One region of the Micromonospora tarapacensis genome, then DNA from elsewhere that is predicted to be linked to it. Evidence: riboswitches for the same ligand, from Rfam matches in the RefSeq annotation. Region 1 holds a riboswitch; the other holds the start of a gene.

Region 1 (10,741 bases):
GACGAGTTCGTCGAGCAGGTGCTCGGCAGCCGCGACGCCCTCGCCACACTGCTGCACCACCGTCCGCCGGCCGACCCCACGCCGACCGGCGACCGGGTGCTGGACGGCTACGTCGACTCCGAACAGTCCCTGGTGCACGGTCATCCGCACCATCCCAGCCCGAAGTGGCGCAGCGGCGACCCGGCGAGTTGGCGCCGCTACGCCCCGGAGCTGCGGAGCACCTTCCAGCTGAGTTGGCTCGCCATACCCAGCGAGCTGCTGGCGGGCGACGGGCCGTTCGACGAGCTGATCGCGCCGCTGGAACCGCCGACCGCACCACCCGGGCACCACCCGTTGCCGGTGCACCCGTGGCAGTTGTCCCTCGTGCCGCCGACGGACGACCGGCTGCGCCGGCTCGGTCCGGCCGGCGTGCCGGTGCGCCCCACCGCGAGCGTCCGGACCCTCTACGCGCCGACCGCCGACCTGTTCCTCAAGACCAGCCTGCACGTACGCATCACCAACTGCCTGCGCAAGAACGCCCGCTACGAGTTGACCGGTGCGGTGGCGCTGACCCGGTTCCTGGCCACCGTGCCGCTCCCGGCACACATCGGCCTGCTCGCCGAGCCCGGATACCGCACCGTCGACCTGTCCGGGCCGGACGAGGCGTACGGCACGATCCTGCGTACCGGTGTGCGCGAGCACCTGCGACCCGGCGAGACGGTGGTGCTGGCCGCCGCGCTGGCCGCCGCGCCGCTGGCCGTGCCGGACCCGTTCGACTGGTGGCGGGCCTACGTCGACCTGCTGGTCCCGACGGTCCTGCGATTGTGGCTGCTGCACGGTGTCGTGCACGAGGCGCACCTGCAGAACGTGCTGGTGGTGCTGGATCCGGACGGCCGCCCGGTGCGGCTGCTGCTGCGTGACCTGGAGGGTCTCAAGCTCGACACCGGCCGGCTGTCCGGCTGGCCCGACCGGGTGCCCCGCCAGGTCGCCTACACCTCCGCCCAGGCCGCCCGGCGGGTCACCTACTGCCTGTTCGTCAACCATCTGGCCGGTCTGGCCGGTGCGCTGGCCGACGCTCACCCGGGCAGCGAGGCACGGCTGTGGCGCCGCGTACGCCGAGCCGTCGAAGCGACGTACGCGCAGTTGGGCGAGCCGGCCGAGCTGGCGCCGCTGCTCGACGGGGCACCGCTCGCGGCAAAGGCCAACCTGCTGGTCCGCTGGCGCCGGGCACCCGACCAGCAGGCGCCGTACGTCGCGGTGCCGAACCCGCTGGGCGGTGGCGGGTGACCCGGCCGACGTACGTCTACGACCTCGCCGCCCTGGCCGCCCACGCCGCCGCCGTCCGGGCGGCCCTGCCCGGCCGGGTCGAGCTGCTCTACGCCGTCAAGGCCAATCCGGACCCGGGCATCCTGCGGACCCTCGCCGCCACGGTGGACGGTTTCGAGGCCGCCAGCCGCGGCGAGCTGAACCACCTCGCCACCGTGCTGCCCGGCCGGCGGCCGGCGGCCTTCGCCGGCCCGGGCAAGACCGACGCGGATCTCGACGCGGCGCTGGCCGCCGAGGTGGGCCGGGTACACGTCGAGTCCGCCGCGGAGGTGGGCCGCCTCGCGGCGCTGGCCCGCGCCGCCGGGCGCACCGTCGACGCGCTGTTGCGGGTCAACCTGCCCGTCGCCACGCCGGGCGCGAGCCTGGTGATGGGCGGCCGGGCGAGCCCGTTCGGGATGGACCCGCAGGAGGCGCTCCGGCTCGCCGACGACCCGCCGGCCGGGATCCGGATCCGGGGCGTGCACGCCCACCTGGCCAGCGGGCTCGACGCGGTGGTCGCCGCCTCGGTGGCGCGCGTGTGACGCGGTGGGCGGTGCGGCACCTGCGCGCCGAGGAGGTGAACGTCGGCGGCGGCATGGCCGTCGACTACGCCCACCCGGATCGCCGCTTCGACTGGCCCACCTACGGCCGCCTGCTCGGCGACGTGCTCGCCGAGCATCCGACGGTCCGCCTGCGGATCGAACCCGGCCGGGCGGTGACGGTCTACTGCGGCTCGTACCTCACCGAGGTCGTCGACGTGAAGCGGTCCCACGGCCAGTGGTTCGTCATCGTCGCCGGCGGCACCCACCACCTGCGTACCCCGGCAGCCAAGGGCCATTCCCAGCCGTTCGTGGTGGTGCCCCGGCATGCCGGCGGGCCGCGCACCGACGGCGGCCCGGTCACCGTCGTCGGTCAACTCTGCACGCCCAAGGACGTCCTCGCGCGCACCACCGACGGCCCCGCGATCGCGGTCGGCGACGTGCTGGTGTTCGCGATGGCCGGTGCGTACGCGTGGAACATCAGCCACCGCGACTTCCTCCTGCACGAGCCGCCCGACTTCAGGACCGGAGATCCGCTGGCCCTCGCCGATCGCTGGGGCCGCTGATCTTCCTGACGAGAGGCCAGCGGCGCCGGAACCGCTGTCCGGCCCCACTTGCTTCGGTGACCGCCGTCCCGGACGCTGGGCACGGTGGATCGGCTGGCGGACGGCGGCGCAGGTCGCGGCGTCCGCACTACGGGACACCGCGACCCGCGTCCGTCGCCGCTCAGAAGTCGTCGTCGAACGAGACGCTGCCGCTGACGCCGACCTGGTACGCCGACACCCGCCGCTCGAAGAAGTTGGACAGCTCCTGCACGTCCTGCAACTCCATGAAGGCGAACGGGTTCTTCGAGCCGTACAGCGGTTCGATGTCCAGCTGCGCCAGCCGCCGGTCGGCCACGTGCTGGAGATATTCGCGCATGTCCGTCAGGGACAGACCCGAGACGCCCTGTTCGAGCAGGTCCTCGGCGAACTGCACCTCGCACTCGACGGCCTCGGCCAGCATGTCGCGCACCTGGCCGGCCATCTCGTCGTCGAACAGGTCGGGCTCCTCCCGGCGCACCGTGTCCACCACGTCGAAGGCGAAGGCCATGTGCATCGACTCGTCGCGGAAGACCCAGTTGGTGCCGGAGGCCAGACCGTGCAGCAGCCCCCGGGACCGCAGGAAGTAGACGTAGGCGAAGGCGCCGTAGAAGAACAGCCCCTCGATGCAGGCGGCGAAGCAGATCAGGTTCAGCAGAAACGCCCGCCGGTCCTCGCGGGTCCGCAACTCGCGCAGCTCGAAGATCGAGTCGATCCAGCGGAAGCAGAACTCGGCCTTGCGGCGGATCGACGGGATGTTCTCCACCGCGTCGAACGCCGCGAACCGTTCCTGCTCGTCGGGTACGTAGGTGTCCAGCAGGTTGAGGTAGAACTGGACGTGCACCGCCTCCTCGAACAGCTGCCGGGACAGGTAGAGCCGGCCCTCGGGGCTGTTGACATGCTGGTAGAGGTTCAGCACCAGGTTGTTGGCGACGATGGTGTCACCGGTGGCGAAGAACGCCACCAGCCGGCTGACCAGGTGTCGTTCCGCCGGCGACAACCGGGCCAGGTCGGCCAGGTCGGAGTGCAGGTCGACCTCCTCGACGGTCCAGGTGTTCTTGATCGCGTCGCGGAAGCGGTCGAAGAAGTGGGGATAGCGCATCGGCCGCAGGGTCAGGTCCATGCCCGGGTCGAGCAGCATCTGCTGCGCACGCGGGTCGGTGCTGCTGGTGCGGGTTTCCGGGACGGTGGTCATTGGCAGGCCTCGCAGCTTTCGGGGTTCTCCAGGGAGCAGGCCAGCGCCGCGTCGTCGCCGACCGCGACGATCGGCTTGACCGTCGGGGTGAGGGCGACGGTGGCCTGCTGGATGCGGGTCGCGGGACGCGAGCGCAGGTAGTAGGTGGTCTTCAGCCCGGACTTCCAGGCGTACAGGTACATCGAGGAGAGCTTGCCGATGGTCGGTGCGCTCATGAACAGGTTCAGCGACTGCGACTGGTCGATGAACGGCGCGCGGGCGGCGGCCAGGTCGACCAGGGCCCGCTGCGGCAGTTCCCACGCGGTACGGAACAGCTCCCGCACCTCCGTCGGCAGGTCGGTGATGCCCTGCACCGACCCCTCGGCCCGCTTGATCTGCTCGCGGACCGGCGCCGTCCACAGCCCGCGCGACTTCAGCTCACGCACCAGGTAGGTGTTGATCTGGAGGAACTCCCCGGACATCGTCTCCCGCTTGAACAGGTTGGACACCTGCGGCTCGATGCACTCGTAGCAGCCGGCGATGGAGGCGATCGTGGCGGTCGGGGCAATCGCCACCAGCAGCGAGTTCCGCAGGCCGTGGGCGGCGATCGTCTCGCGCAGCGCGGCCCACCGCTGCACCTGTGTGACCTCGGCACCCCAGAGGTCCGGATGCAGCCTGCCCTGCGCGGCCCGCGTCTGCGGGTACGCCGGATGCGGGCCGGACCGCTCGGCGAGCCCGGCCGAGGTCTCCAGCGCGGTCAGGAAGATCTCCTCCTGCACCCGGGTGGACAGCTCCCGGGCCGGCGCCGAGTCGAACGGAAGGCGCAGGGTGAACAGCGCGTCCTGCAGGCCCATCAGCCCGAGCCCGACCGGGCGCCAGCGCGGGTTCGACGCCGCCGCCTGTTCGGCCGGGTAGTAGTTGATGTCGATCACCCGGTCGAGGAACACCACCGCGGTGCGGACGGTGGCGCGCAGCCGGTCCCAGTCGACACCGGCCGCACTCACGTGCGCAGCCAGGTTGATCGACCCCAGGTTGCACACCGCGGTCTCGGTGTCGCTGTTGACCTCCAGGATCTCGGTGCACAGGTTGGACAGGTGGATCGTGTTGCCGGGCGCGCCGGTCTGGTTGGAGAGCCGGTTGGAGGCGTCCTTGAAGGTCATCCACCCGTTGCCGGTCTGCGCGAGGGTACGCATCATCCGCCCGTACAGCTCCCGGGCCTTGATCGTCCGGACGGCCTTCTTCTCCGCCGCCCGGTACGCCTCGTCGAAGGCGTCGCCGAACAGGTCGGGCAGCTCGGGCGCGTCGGAGGGGTCGATCAGCGACCAGTCGCCGTCCGCCTCGACGCGCCGCATGAACTCGTCCGGGATCCAGTTGGCCAGGTTGAGGTTGTGCGTACGCCGGGACTCCTCGCCGGTGTTGTCGCGCAGCTCCAGGAACTCCTCGATGTCCGGATGCCACGGCTCCAGGTAGACGCAGGCCGCGCCCTTGCGCCGGCCGCCCTGGTTGACCGCCGCCACGCCCGCGTCGAGCGTCCTGAGGAACGGCACGATGCCGTTCGACCTGCCGTTGGTTCCCCTGATCAGCGCACCGCGGCCCCGGACCCGCGCCCAGGAGATGCCGATACCGCCGGAGAACTTCGACAGCTTCGCCACCTGGTGGTAACGCTCGTAGATCGAGTCGAGTTCGTCGCGCGGCGAGTCGACCAGGAAACACGACGACATCTGGGTGTGCCGGGTTCCCGAGTTGAACAGCGTCGGCGAACTCGGCAAATACGCCAGGCTGGACATCAGCCGGTAGAACCCGATCGCCTCGGCCGGCGTCTGCGACAGCCCGCAGGCGACCCGCAACAGCCAGTACTGCGGGGTCTCCACCACCAGCCGGGTCTGCGGATGCCGCAGCAGGTACCGGTCCGCGACGGTGCGCAGGCCGAAGTACTCGAACCGGAGGTCGCCGTCCGGGTCGACCGCGTCGTCCAGCTTGCGCGCGTTACGGGCCACGAACTTCGCGGTGGCGTCTCCGATCAGTCCCAGACCGTGCGCGTAGCGGATCGACTGGCTGAAGCTCGCCACCTGCTGCCCGCGTACCTCCTTGTCCACGTACGCGGCCAGCAGCCGGGCGGCCAGCTTCGAGTACTGCGGTTCCTCGCCGATCAGTTCGGCGGCCGTCTGGATGGAGAGCTTGTCCAGCTCGGCGGTGGTGGCGCCGTCGTACAGGCCGCTGATGGTCTTGGTGGCCACCCGCAGCGGGTCCACCTCGTCGAGGTCGGTCACCCACCGCTCCACCGCCCGGACGATCTTGTTGACGTCCACCGGCTCGGCATCGCCGTTTCGCTTACGGACCTGCATCACGTGCCGGCGCTGCTCCGACACACCTGGGCCGGACGCGGACATCTCTTGTACGACCGTCACGTCTCTCTCCTCACACCATCTGGTGAAGGCCCTCGGACGCACAGGAGGACGCCACCGGATCCACGCCCGACGGCGCGTGCCCGGTTGGTGGCGTCGACCGTCCCGCGCGGCCTGCGGCCGCCGCCCGCGCTCGCGGGCGGCGTGCTGGCAGGTCTTCGGACTCGTGGGCGTGCTCGCGCATTCCTACTGGCCGTCGCTTCCCAGACCTGGCGGGTCCAGTGCTGTGTGACGGCGGTCGTTCCCACTCACCGCTGCGGGGCAGTTCCGGTTTCGCACCGGATTCCCTCTTGCCTCGGCCGCCCTGGATGGACGTCCGAACCAGCTACGAGTGACACCATATATGGGCCACCCGATACTGCAAGACACCAGATGGTGTGTCGGCGTGTCTCTGAGATCACATCGGGCTGCCCGGCCGGCGGGTGACCACAGTGGTCTCCTCGGCGGCGGGCGTCGCGACGGTGATCCAGAAGGTGGTCCTCAGGCAGAGGCCACCGTCGGCGGTGCGGGCACCGTCGAGCGCTCGCGCGGCGCCGGCCGTCGCGGCGTCGAGCCGGTCGGCCGGGACGCGCCCCAGCAGCGCCCGACCGGCGTGCGACCACATCCATTCCGTCCAGTGGTCGACGTCGCGGAACCGGCTCTCGATCCGATGCTTCCCGATCTCGGTCACGGTGAGCCCCGCCGCGGCCATCGTCGCGCCGATCCTCGTCTCGTCGGCGAAGGGGTCATCCGAGGGAGCCGGTCGCGGTTGGTCGGCCGGCAGGTGCGCCGCCAGTGCGGCCATGGCGGCGTCGAACGCCGGGTCCTGGGCCGCGAAGGTGCTGACCGCCAGGCGCCCGGAGGGCCGCAGCAGCCGGGCGTAGGACCGCAGCGCCCGCTGCGGCTCGGACAGCAGAAAGACCACCAGGCCCGCCAGGACGACGTCGAAGCTGCGGGGCGGGAAGCCGGGCTGCTGGGCGTCGTCCACCAGGACGTCGACCTGGGTCAGGCCCGCCCGCGCGGCGTCCTCGGCGGTGAGCGTGACCATGGCGGGGGCGAGGTCGGTGCCCGTGACCTGCCCGGTCGGTCCGGTGGCCTCGGCCGCCGGGAAGAGGACGGCACCCCGGCCGCAGCCGACGTCGAGGACCCGGTCGCCGGGCCGGATGCCGGCCCGCCGGACGAGTTCGGCACCGAGCGGGCCGAAGAAGGAGACCCCGGTGCGGTCGTAGGTCGGAGCCGCCCGCTCGAACACCTCGGCGGTCGAGCCCGGCTGGGTCGCGCTCGTCATCGATGATCCCCTCCTCGTCGTGGTCCGGCCGGAGCGGGTCGCGGTTCGGGTAACAGGTCGGCCGTCCGGCCGCAACCCCCCGGTGGATATGAAAACCCTAACCGAAAGGCCGACCTACCGCTCCCCGAAACGTGGACGGGCCGCCGGGGGCGGGCCGCCCACGTCGCGGACGACGAGCCGGAGGATCCGGCGAGGGGGTCGGTCAGCAGCTGTTCAGCATGGTGCCCAGCGCCGACTTCTCGGCGCTGTTGACGGACATCCCGTAGTACCACTTCACCTGGATCCAGGCCCGCGCGTAGGTGCAGTGGAACGCGGTGCGCGGGGGCTTCCACGCCGCCGGATCCCGGTCACCCTTGGACGAGTTGACGCTGCCGGTGACCGCCCACAGCTCGGGGCCGCCGAGGTCGTTGGCGTAGGTCCGGCGCCGCGAGGTGGACCAGGCCCACGCCCCGGACCGCCACGCCTCGGCGAGCGGCACCACGTGGTCGACTGAGATGTCGGCGGGATTGGTGCGGGTCACGCCGTCGTACGGGCTGTACCAGGACCCGGACGTCGGGTAGCAACTGGAGTTGACGACGACGTTGCTGCCGTCGCGCTTGAGGACCTGCTCGCGGGTGTTGCAGGCCCCGGTGATCGTGATCCAGTGCGGAAAAAGGTCGCGGCTGTAGCTGGACTGGTGGGACTCGGCCGCGACGCTGAGCGAGTTCAGCCGGCTCACCGCCGTGCTGTACGAGGGGATGTTGGGCGGGGTGGCGTGGGCCGGCGGCGGGGCCAGCACCACGGACAGGACGACGGCGGCCACCGTGGCGAGGGCGGCCTTGGGTACGCGAGCCACTTGGCGACTCCTGACTGTCCGCTGCCACGGCGGGTGGGGGATCCCGACTGGGGGCATGGCAGCGACGGCACGATTGTCGCAGCTACGGCGATCGATAGATTCCGTCCCGACGGAAGGCGCCGTGAACGCCGTGTAAAGACCACTACCCCGGGCGTCCGGGGCCCGGCCTGGCGCGCCCGCTCTCGTGCGCCCAGATGGCGATCTCGACCCGGTTACGGGCACCGAGTTTGGCCATCAGGCTGGCGATGTGGGTCTTGACGGTGCTGAGGCTGATGTACAACTCCTCGGCGATCTCGGTGTTGGTGCGTCCGCGCGCGACGGCGACGAGCACGTCCTCCTCCCGGTCCGTCAGCGCGTCGATCGGCTGTCTCGGTGGCGTGGCCGGTCCGGCGTCGGCGAAGGCCCTGAGCAGCCGCGTGGTGATGCTCGGCGCGATGAGCGCGTCCCCCTCGGCGGCGGCCCGCACGGCCTGGGTGAGCAGGGCGGTGCCGGCGTCCTTGAGCAGGAATCCGCGCGCTCCCGCGCGGAGCGCGGCGTAGACGTACTCGTCGAGGTCGAACGTGGTGATGACGACGACGGCGAGCGGGTCCGCGACGGCGGGGCCGGCCAGGTGGCGGGTGGCCTCGATGCCGTCCACGGCGGGCATCCGGATGTCGAACAGGCACACGTCCGGGCGCAGGCGCTTAGCGAGTTCGACGGCGCGCCGGCCGTCGGCGGCCTCACCCACGACCTCGATGTCGGGCTGGGCGTCGAGGATCATCGTCAGGCCGGTACGAACGATCTCCTGGTCGTCGGCGACGACCACGCGGATGGGCATACCGCGATTATGCGGCCGTCGGCGTGCGGGGCAGCGCCACGGCCACCGTCCAGCCCCGGCCGGCGTCGGGACCGGCCTCGCAGGTGCCGCCGAGCAGGCCGGCACGTTCCGTCATGCCGACGATGCCGAATCCGCCGGCCCCGGCGGGGCGGGTCGAGCCGGTGTCGCCGTCGTCGCTGACCCGCAGGCGCACCGACCCGGCGTCGGCGGCGACGCGGACCTCGATCCGGGTCGCGTGCCGGGCGTGCCGCCGGGCATTGGTCACCGACTCCTGGGCGAGCCGGTAGACCGCCGTGCCGACGGTCGCGGGGATGTCGTCGAGGTCGCCGAGCAGTTCCACGTCGACCACGGGGCCGGGCGGCGACCAGCCGGCCAGCCGGGCGATGTCCGGGATGCTCGGGTTGGGTGCCAGGTCCGCCGGTTCGGCCCGGCGCAGGACACGCACCATCGCCCGCATCTCGGCGAGTGCCCGCGCCGCCTCGGCCTCGATCACCCGCAGCGCGTCGACCGCGGCGTCCGGCCGTGCCTGCGCCACGGCGATCCCGGCCTGGGCCCGGATCGCCATCGCCGAGACGTGATGCGCCACGGTGTCGTGCAGGTCGCGGGCGAGCCGCTCGCGTTCCAGCAGCTTGGCCTGGTCGAGCCCGCGAGCCAGCAGCCGCGCCCGGTATCGGAAGGCGGTGGCCAGGGCGAACGCCGCGAACATCACCACGAGCCCGACGAGCGCGTCCGCCAGGCCGAGGTGACCGAAGGCCGCCGACAGACCGATCTTGGCGAGGATGAGCGCCGCACCGGCCGCCGCCTGCTGGCCGGACCCCCAGCGGAACAGCGCGTACGGCAGGATCAACACGTACACCATGGTGACCAGTTCCGGCTCGTGGCCGACGAACAGCGGCGCGACGCCGGTGACGGTGAAGACGATCGCGACCATCAGCAGCGGCCTGGTCCGGCGCCACAACAAGGTGGACACCAGCGCCAGGGTGATGACGGTCGAGTAGACCGGCGCCACGAGGTCGGGCCGCAGCAGCCCCTCGAGTATGGCGAGCGGCACGACGACGCCCACGAGCACCCAGTCCCGCCAGGACCGTACCGGCGGCGAGGGGGCCCGGGGCTCGGCCCACACGGAGTGGAGAAGCTCGCGCACGTACCCGATCGTACGCAGCCCGCAGATCCACCGGACCAGCCCAAAGTACGGCCGGCGCCACCGACCATCGGCCGAGGAGATTCGGGCCCGCGCGGCGATGAGTCCCACCCCGCCCGGCGCGAGGATCGGTGTCTGACAACCGCACAGGGAGAAGGGACGTCCCGGCCGTGAAGCCTTCCACCAGGTCGAACTGGCTCATCCCCACCGGCCTGCTCGTGCTCAGCGCCGTGCCGGTGCTCGCCGGCGGCCTCCGGCTGGCCGAGCTGGCCGGTGGCGCTCAGGCGCTGCCGGACGGCGATCGGATCGCGTCGGCACCCGCACCCGTGGTGCTGCACATCGTCAGCGTCACGGTGTTCAGCGTCCTCGGCGCCTTCCAGTTCGCGCCCGGCTTGCGCCGACGCCGTCGGGGCTGGCACCGGGCCGCGGGACGGCTGCTGGTCCCCTGCGGGCTGCTCACCGCGCTGAGCGGCCTGTGGCTGACGCTGTTCATGCCCCGCGCCGCACTCGACGGCGATGCGCTGGCGGCCGTCCGGGTGGTGGTCAGTGTGGTGATGGCCACGTCGATCGTGCTCGGCTTCGTCGCGGTCCGGCGCCGCGACTTCGCCCGGCACCGCGCCTGGATGATCCGCGGCTACGCGATCGGCATGGGTGCGGGTACGCAGTTCTTCACCCAGGTGGCCTGGATGGCCGCGGTC
Region 2 (10,741 bases), 3.0 Mb from region 1:
CGGTCCGACTATCTGACCGGGCGAAGGTCATCGCTCCGGCAGCGTGGCCGGCGTCTTGGCAGCACTCACGCCATGGCGACGGGTCCGGTGAGTCCGGTGGGAGAGCATGAACAGCACGTACCGGCCGGTTCACCCGGCAGGACGGCGGAACCGATGAGACTCGGCTTCGTGGCCTTCCTTGTCATGATCGTCATGGCGGTCGTCCTGGTGCGGGCACACGACGGTAGACGGCCGGGGCAGGCGCTGCCCGACGCCGAGCCGACCGGGGCCGACGCGGACCTGCCCGTCGAGGGTGACGTTTACGCCATCCGCTGCCTGACCATCCCGTGCACCGGAGGTCAGCGCCGGACACGGGCCACCATGGCGACCGCGCGGCACCGGGGGCGCCCTCGTCAGGGGGCACCTGCGCCGGGACCGACCGTGCGACGATCGGCCGAAGCGTGGGACGGCGCCTGCGTCGGGCACACCTTGACGCCCCGGCCGCGTCCCGCCCCCGCGCAGGAGCCAGTGGCAGCCCGACGCCGCGCGCCGGTGGCACTCGGGGTGTCCACCTTCACCGTAGCTCTGCTGTGCGCAGCGACCATCCCCGTTGCGGTCGGCCAGGTCTCCCCCGACCAGGAGTTCTGCCCCCGACGCCAGTCGGTGACGATCAGCGACGGGGGTAACACGCTCCAGGCCTGGCTGGTGCACAGTGTCCGGGGGACGCTCGTGCACCTCTGTTGGAGCGGCGCCGCCGACACCGGCAACGTCGTCAACCGTTGGGCCGCCACCGCACAGGTCGCGACCACGGACGACCGCACGAGAGTCGACGTGGTCCCCCTGACCGACCGGACCGCCCTCGGCAGCGTCTATCTCGACCCCGGCCGGGTCTGGACGCTGTCGTTCGAGGTCCACACCGTGGCCGGGGCCCATCCGGTCCTGTCGACCGCAGTCACGAGATGAGCCGGCCCGGGAACCCCAGAGCGTCGCGGACCGACCACCTCTGAGGAGGGTGTCGGTCAGATCCGCAGGCCGCGCCGGAAATGCGACAGGGGTGGGGCGATGGGCAGGAAGCGTCCGCAGCAGCAGCGAGCCGGAGCCGGCACAGCCGCGTCCCGGACCGGTCGGAAGCAACGAGTCGCGAGCAAGGCCACCCGGGCGATGCAGCAGCGGGGCATGAGCACCAACACCACGGTGACCCTGGGCTTGTTGGCGGTGGTGCTCATCGGGCTCACCGCGCTGTTCGTCGTCGTGCAACGAGGATCGGACCGCGCCGGGACGGTGGCCGCCGAGCGACTGTTGCGCGCCGACAGCCACCGACTCACCAGCGCCACCGACGACCGGGTCACCCTGGTGGAGTTCCTCGACTTCGAGTGCCCGGCCTGCGGGCAGGCCTTCCCCGAGGTCGAACGACTGCGCACGGAGTACGCCGGCCGGATCACCTACGTCGTCCGGAACTTCCCACTATCGGTGCACGCCAACGCCGACCTCGCCGCCCGGGCCGCGGAGGCCGCCGGCCGACAGGGCAAGTTCGAGCAGATGTACGTGAAACTGTTCGAGAACCAGTCCGCCTGGGGCGGTCAGCAGCAGGACCAGTCGGCGATCTTCGAGGGCTACGCCCAGCAGGTCGGCCTCGACGTGGCCCGTTACCGCGCCGACGTCGTCGACGGGGCCATCGCCGCCCGGCTACGGCAGGACCAGGAGGACGGCACGGCCGCTGGTGTCCAGGGCACCCCGACGTTCTTCGTCAACGGTCAACGCTTCGACGGCCAGCCGACGTACGACAGGCTGAAGGCCGCTGTCGACGCGGCCCTGGCCGGATGATCAGCCCCGCCACCACGGCGGCTGCCGGTCCGCCCGACACCGACGTGCCGTCCGCCCCGCCGTTCGCGGTGCGCGTCACCCGCTGGATCCTGGCCGCCGGGGGCGGCATCGGCCTGCTGGCTGCCCTCACCCTGACCATCGAGAAGATCAACCTGCTGGTCGACCCCGGCTATCGACCGTCGTGCAGCATCAACCCGATCCTGTCCTGCGGATCGGTCATGACCACCCCTCAGGCCGCCGCCTTCGGCTTTCCCAACCCGCTGATCGGCGTCGTCGGTTTCAGCGTGGTCACCACCGTCGGTGTGCTGCTGCTCGCCGGCGTCCGGCTACCTCGGTGGTGGTGGCTCGGTTTGCAGGCCGGTGCCACGTTCGGCGTCGTCTTCGTGCACTGGCTCATCTATCAGAGCCTCTACCGCATCGGGGCCCTGTGCCCGTACTGCATGATCGTCTGGGTCGTCACCATCGCCATCTTCTGGTATGTGAGCCTGTACAACCTCCACCACCGTCACCTACCAGCGCCGCCCGGTGCCACTGTGCTGGTCAGACTGCACACCGTCGGGGTGACCGGGTGGTACATCGTCATCCTCGTCCTCATCGGCGAACAGTTCTGGTTCTACTGGCGCACCCTGCTCGCCTAGGTGGGCGGCAACCGAAGACGCTCTGACGTGAGTGGAAGGTGCGAAGGGTGACGGATGACGCGCAGATCACCGCGTGGGCGTTCGCAGCAGGTCGAGGTGATCGCGACGCAGCCGGTGCGTTCGTCCAGGCAACCCAGCGCCATGTCCGGCGATTCCTCGCCGCGCTGGCCTCCCCCGCAGAGGCGGACGACCTGGCGCAGGAGACCTACCTGCGGGCCTGGCGGTCGCTGCCCTCCTTCGCCGGCCGTTCCTCGGCGCGGACCTGGCTGCTCGCCATCGCCCGCCGGGTGGCGGTGGACCAGGTACGGACCGCGGCGGCTCGTCCCCGCACAGTTCCCATGTCGGGTTACCACGACGCTGTCGACCCAGAGCGCAGCGGCTTCGACCGGCAGCTCGCGCTGGAGCACCTCATCGCGACACTGCCCGACGACCGGCGGGAAGCCTTCGTCGCCACCCAGCTGCTCGGCTTGTCTTACACGGAGGCCGCTGAGGTGTGCGGCTGCCCGGTCGGGACGATCCGTTCCCGGGTGGCCAGGGCCCGAGAGGATCTGATCGCCGCCATGGACATCGAGGGCGGCGGAAGGCGCCGCAGGCGGGGCAACGCCGCAGGGTGACCTGCCGGACCTGGTACGACCGAGTCGCTACGGCGACCCGCCTAGCTCGGCTGGCGCTGGCCGACGGCGGCTGGAGGCCGCGGCCTGATCCGTGACGAGGGTTACCCGCCGGGGAGGGAACTACCTGCCGCCCGGTCCCGACAAACCGTATGACAACTACTTGCAAGGGGATCGTCATGCCCAGCACCACCACCGGCCGGCTCCTGCGCCCGGCCGTCCTGCTCACCGCCGCCGTCCTGGCCGCCACCGTCACGGCAGGCTGCGGGGCGGACGACTCGACGGCCGCCGCGCCCGGTCCTTCGGCAGCGGCGTCGGCGAGCACCGCCGCGGGGGTGCTCGGCGTCCGTGACCTTGGGTGAAGGCCGCCGACAAGGGCATGACCGCGGTGTTCGGCACGCTGGTCAACGACGGCGACGCCGACGTGACGCTCACCGCCGCCTCGACCGAGGTCTCGCCGATGGAGCTGCACGAGATGGCCATGCAGGACGGGAAGATGGTTATGCAGGCCAAGCCGGGCGGCATCGTGATCAAGGCGAAGAGCACCCACGCCCTGGAGCCCGGCGGCGACCATCTGATGATGATGGACCTCGCCCAACCGGTGCAGGCCGGCGACGAGGTCGCCTTCACGCTCACCTTCGCCGACGGCCGCACCCAGACCTTCACGGCGGTGGCGAAGCCGTTCACCGGCGCCCAGGAGACCTACGCCCCCGGTCACGGCCAGCCGATGCCGGGCATGTCCGCCACACCGGGCATGAGCATGAGCCCCGCGTCATGATCACGACCTCAGATGCCCGGTCGATGAGCCGGCGCGGCCGGCCCGCAGGACATCAGGGACGCAACCCCGATTGGAGAGACGTGCGCACCCCTATCCGCCCGACCGTGGCCGGCCTGCTCGCCGCCGCGCTGACCGCGATGGCGCTGCTGCTCGTACCGGCCTCGCCCGCCGCCGCGCACAACACCCTGAAAGCCGCCACCCCCGCCAAGGACGCCCGGCTCAGCGCACCACCGAAGCAGATCACGTTGGAGTTCATGCAGAAGCTGAACCCGACGTTCACCACCATCGCCCTGTCCGACGCCACGCAGCAAAAGGTCGCGACCAGCGAACCTGCCGTCAGTGGCACGAAAGGCACCGTGACCCCCGAGGAGCCCCTGGCCAACGGCACCTACACCGTGGCCTATCGGGTGGTGTCCGCCGATGGGCACCCGGTGCAGGGTTCGTACCGATTCACCGTCGCCGACCCCACCGCGACCGCCAGCCCTGAGGTCACCGAGGCCGCCAGCCCGACCCCCGCCACGGCGACCCCGGCGGCAGCGGAACCCACCGTTTCGGCCAGCCCCGCCGCCGCATCCGGCGGTTCCGGAGGCGGTCCCGGCGCGCTCGTCCTAGCCGGCGCAGGGATCCTCCTGGTGGCGGTTGTCGCCGTCGGCAGCTTCGTCGTGCTCCGCCGACGGTCCACGCAGCCGTCCTGACCGTCGGCGGCGTTACCGTCCGCCGGCCACCATCCGGGACCGATATTCACCCCGAGCCCACCCGCCCCACCATTGACACCAAGATCATCACGTGCCACTAGCCCGTTCCCGGCCCGATGCGGCCACGCTCGCTCCAGCAGCCCTTTCCTGCGACTAACAGTCCGAGCCCCGCTCAGCCGTCCGTAGCGCCGTCGAGGAGTGCGCGGCGCAGCGTCAGGCGGTGTTCACGCCGGATCTGCGCCTCCCGGTAGCGGCGCCGGTCGCCGTCGGTCTCGGGTAACAGCGGAGGCACCGACCGAGGCTGACCGTCGTCGTCCACAGCCACCATCACCAGGTGCGCGGTCGCCACATCGACCGGCGGCACCGCGCGGTCCCAGCGGTCGGCACTGACCTTCACCGCCACCTCCATCGAACTGCGGCCGGCCCAGGTGATCCGAGCATCGACGTGGACCACGTCACCGACGCGGACCGCACGCAGGAACGCTGTCTCGTCGATGGCGGCCGTGACGGCAGGACCGTCGGAATGGCGTGCCGCGACCACCCCGGCGACCGAATCGATCAGGTTGAGGATCCGGCCACCGTGAACTGTGCCCATCAGATTGGTGTGATGCTGATCCATGATCTGCGACAGAGTCAGGTGCGACGCCGACGGCGGCCGGCCGGCGAGAGTGGTGCTGTCAGGCACTGTGCGGTCCCGTCCTCACAGAAGCGGACCGCCGACCAGCCGGGAAGCACACGTCGAGGACACGCCGACGGCTCGCGTACAGCGTGTCACCCGCCCGACCCACCCGCGAGGTCGACGGCAGCGCGCACCGGTGGCGCGCGCGGCACGGGCAGGTCTTCGGACTCGCGGGCGTGACACCATGTCGCCTACTGGCCGTCGCTTCCCAGACCTCGCGGTCCAGTGCGTGATGACGGCGGTCGTTCCCACTCACCGCTGCGGGGCAGTCCCGGTTTCGCACCGGGTTCCCTCTTACGACACCCAGCCGTCGCCGACCAGGTGAACCAGCACCGCAACCATGCTACTCAGTCGACGAGGCAATACCGGCAGGGCCGTCGCGCTCGGCACAGATCTCAGCGGCGAGCAGCCGGGTCAGTCGACGCGCCGAGCGGTCCGGTAGCCCGGCCAGCTCCGCGGCCCGGGCCAGCGATAGCGCTCGGTCCCCAGTCGCCCCGCCGGTACGCCTGGACATACCGGGTTGGTGACGGCGAGGGCATGTTCCCAGCTGTACGACCGCGTCAGCGCGGGCCGTGCAGGAGTGCGCCGCGCAGGACGGCGGACGGGTCCGGCCCAAGATCGAGGCGGTCGGGCGTGACGTTCGCGCGGACGAGCAGGTCGCCGACGGCGGCGATCATGGCGCCGTTGTCTGTGCAGAGCCGGGGCGACGGTACGCGGAGTCGCACTCCGGCGGCGGCGCAGCGTTGTTCGGCGAGTTGTCGTACCCGGCTGTTGGCGGCGACGCCACCGACGAGGAGCAGGGTGTCGACTCGGTGGTCGTGGCAGGCCGCCAGGGCCTTGCGGGTGACGGTGTCGGCCACGGCTTCCTGGAATGAGGCGGCGACATCGGCCACCGGTACCGGCCGGTCGCCGCACTTTTCGATCCAGCGGGCCACGGCGGTCTTGAGGCCGGAGAAGGAGAATCGGTAGGGCGGGTCGTTCGGGCCGGTCATCGGGCGCGGGAAGGTGATCGCGGCGGGGTCGCCGTCGCGGGCGATCCGGTCGATGGCGGGGCCGCCGGGGTAGGGCAGGCCGAGTAGGCGGGCGACCTTGTCGAAGGCTTCTCCGGCGGCGTCGTCGGCGGTGTCGCCGAGGTGGATGATGGGGTCGCGGGCGAGGTCGCCGAGCAGGAGCAGCGAAGTGTGGCCGCCGGAGATGATCAACGCGACGCAGCGGGCGGGTAGCGGTCCGTGTTCGAGGATGTCGACGGCGGCGTGGCCGGCGAGGTGGTGCACGCCGTAGAGGGGCTTTCCGAGGGTGAGGGCGTATGCCTTGCCGGCGGCGAGACCTACCTGTACGGCGGTGGCGAGGCCGGGGCCGGCTGTCGCGGCGACGGCGTCGATGTCGGCGAGGCCGATGCCGGCGCGGTCGAGGGCGTGCTGAACCATGGGGGTGATGGCGTGCAGGTGGGCGCGGGCGGCGATCTCGGGTACGACGCCGCCGAAGCGGGCGTGCTCGTCCATGCTGGTGGCGAGGGCTTCGCCGAGCAGCACTCCGTCGGCGACGATACCCACCCCGGTCTCGTCACACGAGGTCTCGATGCCGAGAACGGTCGGCACGGTTCAGACGTTCTCTGCGGTGCCAACGCCGACGCCGGGGTGTTCGGCGCTGGCGGCGAGGAGCTGTTTGCGGAGTTTGCCGGGTAGCCGCTCGACGTAGGCGAGGCCGTCGAGGTGATCGACCTCGTGTTGGAAACAACGGGCCAGAGTCCCGGTGCCATCCAACCGGATCGGCGCGCCATGAACATCGACGCCGGTCACGACGGCGGTAGCGCACCGGGCCAGTTCGGCGTGCTGACCTGGTACGGACAGGCAGCCCTCCGACTCGACCACCAGATCGCGTTCTTCGGGTAGGTGCAGCACGGGGTTGACCACGTGCGCGATGGTGTGGGCGCCACTGGCGTCGGCGCAGTCGACGACGAAGACCCGTGCGTCGACGCCGATCTGGTTGGCGGCCAGACCTACGCCGTGGGCCGCATACATGCTGGCGAACATGTCCTCGACGAGTTGGGCGAGGGCATCGTCGAAGACGGTCACCTCGGCACAGCGGCGATGCAGGACGGGGGTGCCGTATCGGGTGATGGGACGCGCCGTCCCGGGCGAGTTCCGCACAGCCGCATATCTTAGGCAACTGCAAAGTGTTGGCGTTAAGGGCGGCGTACCGTCCAGAGCGAAGTCGGTCCGAACAGTAGGGGTGCCGTAAAGCTCCCTTGGTCGTGGGTCCGGTCTCAGCGGGCCATTGTCCGGCACCCCGCACACTGCCCGTAGACGACGACCCCAGTGGGGTGACCGGAGGGGTCCGCCTCGATCCCGACTGCCCGTGCGGCGGCGACGCTCGCCGCGACGGCCTCGGCCGGCAGTTGTCGCAGGTCGCCGCATCCGGCGCAGATGGCGTGGTGGTGTGCGATGTCGGCGAGGCCGAACGTGAGAGTCCTGCCGGTCGGCACGGTGTGCGCGACGCCGACCTCGACCAGTTGTCGCAGCAACCGGTGCACCGTGGACAGCTCCACCGCCAGACCACGGGCGAGTAGCGCATGGTGCAGTTGGGTGACGGTGAGGTGACCTTGGCCACCAACCGCCTGGGCGAGCTCGTGGAGGACGCCCAGGCGTGCCCGGGTTCTACGCAGGCCCGCGTCGCGCAGACGCTGTACCGCGGCGTCCACCCGATCCGTTTCCGTTGTGCTCAACCGCCACTCCTCAGCGCGCGCGCCCCAGCATGTTGCAAGATACTGGCAACAGCATATTGTTGGCAGCAACGATGAGGAGTTCTGATGGCCGTCTACCAACTGCCGGATCTGCCCTACGACTACGGCGCGCTGGAGCCGGCGATGTCTGGCCAGATCCTGGAGTTGCACCACGACAAGCATCACGCCGCGTACGTCAAGGGGGCCAACGACGGCCTGGAGCAGCTCGCCGAGGCCCGCGACAAGGGCGACTTCTCGACCCTGGTCGGCCTGGAGAAGTCGTTCGCGTTCAACCTGTCGGGTCACGTACTGCACTCGATCTTCTGGGGCAACCTGTCCCCGGACGGCGGCGACCGCCCGGACGGGGAGCTGGCCGCGGCGATCGACGAGCACTTCGGTTCGTTCGACGCGTTCGCCGGGCAGCTCTCTGCTGCCACGAAGGGCGTGCAGGGTTCCGGGTGGGGTGTCCTGGCCTGGGAGCCCCTCGGGCAGCGACTGATCGTGGAGCAGGTGTACGACCACCACGGCAACGTGGGGCAGGGCTCCACGCCACTGCTGGTCTTCGACGCCTGGGAACACGCCTACTACCTGCAATACAAGAACGTCCGCCCGGACTACGTGGACCGGCTGTGGAACCTGGTCAACTGGTCGGACGTGATCGCCCGCTTCGACGCCGCCCGCGCCACCACGCCGAAGATCTGAGCGGCGTGACCGGCACCACCCCGGCTGCGGCGGAGCTGCTCCAACGGGCCGCCGGGGTCATTGCGGCAAAGCATCGCGGTGACCTCGGCGGTGCCGAGGAACTACTCGCGGCGTTCGGCTCCGAGCAGGCCAAGACCCTCGGTTTCTACCTCCTGGCTGACCTGAGCCTCGGGCTGCTCCGGGCACAGAGCGGCCAGTCCATGGACGACCTCGTCCGCGAGCTGTCTCTGCTCGTCGCCGCGACCGCCACACCACCCGAGACCTGATCTGAGTTCGTCCTCCGGTAGGTGTCGGCGGCACGCACGCCGAGTCGGCGGCGCCTACCGGGGGCAGCAGCCCGGGCGGTTGCTGGGCCAAGGGGTACCCGAATCCCCCTCGCCGTAGGCAAACAGCATGCAATTGCACAGAGTCGACAACAAGGGGGCCTCGGTGCGGACGGCGGAGATCAAGCGGCGCTTCCTGGCGCACTTCGAGGCCAACGGGCACGCGGTGGTGCCGTCGGCGCCGCTGCCGGCGATCGCGGACCCGAACCTGCTGTTCATCAACGCCGGCATGGTCCAGTTCGTGCCGTACTTCCTCGGCCAGCGGGCCGCCCCGTACCGGGCCGCCGCGTCGGTGCAGAAGTGCATCCGGACACCGGACATCGACGAGGTCGGCAAGACGTCACGGCACGGCACCTTCTTCCAGATGAACGGCAACTTCTCGTTCGGCGACTACTTCAAGGCCGGGGCGATTCCGCTGGCTTGGGAGCTGTCGACTAAGCCGGTCGCGCAGGGTGGTTTCGGGCTGGACCCGGAGCGGATCTGGGCGACGGTCTACCTGGACGACGACGAGGCGTACGACCTGTGGGTCAAGATCGGCGTGCCGGTCGAGCGGATCGTGCGCCGAGGTAAGGCCGACAACTTCTGGTCGATGGGCATTCCCGGCCCGGCCGGACCCTGCTCCGAGTTGTACTACGACCGCGGCCCCGCCTACGGCGCCGAGGGCGGCCCCGAGGTCGACGAGGACCGTTACCTGGAGTTCTGGAATCTCGTGTTCATGCAGTACGAGATCGCCGACGTCGCGTCGAAGGAAGACTTCCGCATTGTCGGTGAACTGCCGAACAAGAACATCGACACCGGCATGGGCCTGGAACGGATCGCCTCGATCCTGCAAGGTGTGGACAACCTCTACGAGATCGACGAGGTCCGTCCGATCCTGGCCCGGGCCGCCGAGATGACCGGCAAGCAGTACGGTGTGCACTCCGGGCATGCGGCCGCCCAGTCCCACCCTGACGACGTACGCCTGCGGGTCATCGCCGACCACGTCCGCACCTCGCTCATGCTCATCGGCGACGGGGTCAACCCGTCCAACGAGGGCCGCGGATACGTACTACGCCGGATCATGCGCCGGGCCATCCGCGCCATGCGGCTGCTCGGCTGGCAGGACAAGGCACTACCCGAACTGCTGCCCGTCGCCCGCGACTGCATGGCCCCGTCGTACCCGGAACTGGCCGCCGACTTCGACCGGATCTCCTCGGCCGCCTACGCCGAAGAGGACACCTTCCTCGGCACGCTACGCGCCGGCACCACCATCCTCGACACCGCGATCGCGGAGACAAAGCAGGCCGGACGCTCCTCACTGCCCGGCGACAAGGCGTTCCAGTTGCACGACACCTACGGCTTCCCGATCGACCTCACCCTGGAGATCGCCAACGAGCAGGGCCTGACCGTGGACTCCGACGGTTTCCGGGCGCTGATGACCGAACAGCGCGCCCGCGCCAAGGCCGACGCGAAGGCCCGCAAGACCGGCCACGCCGACCTGTCGGCGTACCGGACGGTGCTCGACGCGCACGGGCCGACGGACTGGCTGGCCTACGAGACGCTCGACACCGACTCCCGGATCGTCGCGATCTGGTCCGGGGGCGCTGCCGTCGGTGCCGCCCAGGCTGGCGAGATCGTCACCGTCGCGTTGGATCGCAGCCCGTTCTACGCCGAGAGCGGCGGCCAGGACTCCGACGCCGGCACCCTCACCGGCCCGAACCTGCGCGCCGAGATCATCGACGTGCAGCGCCCGGTCAAGGGCCTCATCGCGCACACCGTACGGATCCTCGACGGCAGCCTCGCCGTCGGCG

The links. Region 1 has a riboswitch for cobalamin ahead of KIF24_RS17375 (ribonucleoside-diphosphate reductase subunit alpha). Riboswitches for the same ligand answer to the same signal wherever they lie in the genome.
Region 2: linked by a shared signal. The riboswitch ahead of KIF24_RS31285 (acyl-CoA thioesterase) and the one ahead of KIF24_RS17375 (ribonucleoside-diphosphate reductase subunit alpha) in region 1 are both predicted to bind cobalamin.

What each region holds. Positions count from the first base shown of each region.
Region 1 is NZ_JAHCDI010000004.1:2,504,660-2,515,400, forward strand. It holds gene KIF24_RS17360 (IucA/IucC family protein) at 133-1,266, shown strand; gene KIF24_RS33060 (alanine racemase) at 1,263-1,826, shown strand; gene KIF24_RS33065 (type III PLP-dependent enzyme domain-containing protein) at 1,823-2,389, shown strand; gene KIF24_RS17370 (ribonucleotide-diphosphate reductase subunit beta) at 2,550-3,599, opposite strand; gene KIF24_RS17375 (ribonucleoside-diphosphate reductase subunit alpha) at 3,596-5,968, opposite strand; cobalamin riboswitch at 6,116-6,324, opposite strand; gene KIF24_RS17380 (class I SAM-dependent methyltransferase) at 6,381-7,250, opposite strand; gene KIF24_RS17385 (HNH endonuclease family protein) at 7,453-8,085, opposite strand; gene KIF24_RS17390 (response regulator) at 8,228-8,902, opposite strand; gene KIF24_RS34575 (sensor histidine kinase) at 8,910-10,046, opposite strand; gene KIF24_RS17400 (DUF2306 domain-containing protein) at 10,214-10,741, shown strand, end outside.
Region 2 is NZ_JAHCDI010000004.1:5,473,691-5,484,431, reverse strand. It holds gene KIF24_RS31315 (hypothetical protein) at 154-942, shown strand; gene KIF24_RS31310 (DsbA family protein) at 1,156-1,803, shown strand; gene KIF24_RS31305 (vitamin K epoxide reductase family protein) at 1,800-2,441, shown strand; gene KIF24_RS31300 (sigma-70 family RNA polymerase sigma factor) at 2,489-3,055, shown strand; partial or broken gene KIF24_RS31295 (copper chaperone PCu(A)C) at 3,232-3,830, shown strand; gene KIF24_RS31290 (copper resistance CopC family protein) at 3,911-4,525, shown strand; gene KIF24_RS31285 (acyl-CoA thioesterase) at 4,698-5,210, opposite strand; cobalamin riboswitch at 5,341-5,550, opposite strand; gene tsaD (tRNA (adenosine(37)-N6)-threonylcarbamoyltransferase complex transferase subunit TsaD) at 5,765-6,802, opposite strand; gene def (peptide deformylase) at 6,806-7,354, opposite strand; gene KIF24_RS31270 (Fur family transcriptional regulator) at 7,471-7,929, opposite strand; gene KIF24_RS31265 (superoxide dismutase) at 8,014-8,628, shown strand; gene KIF24_RS31260 (superoxide dismutase) at 8,634-8,894, shown strand; gene alaS (alanine--tRNA ligase) at 9,058-10,741, shown strand, end outside.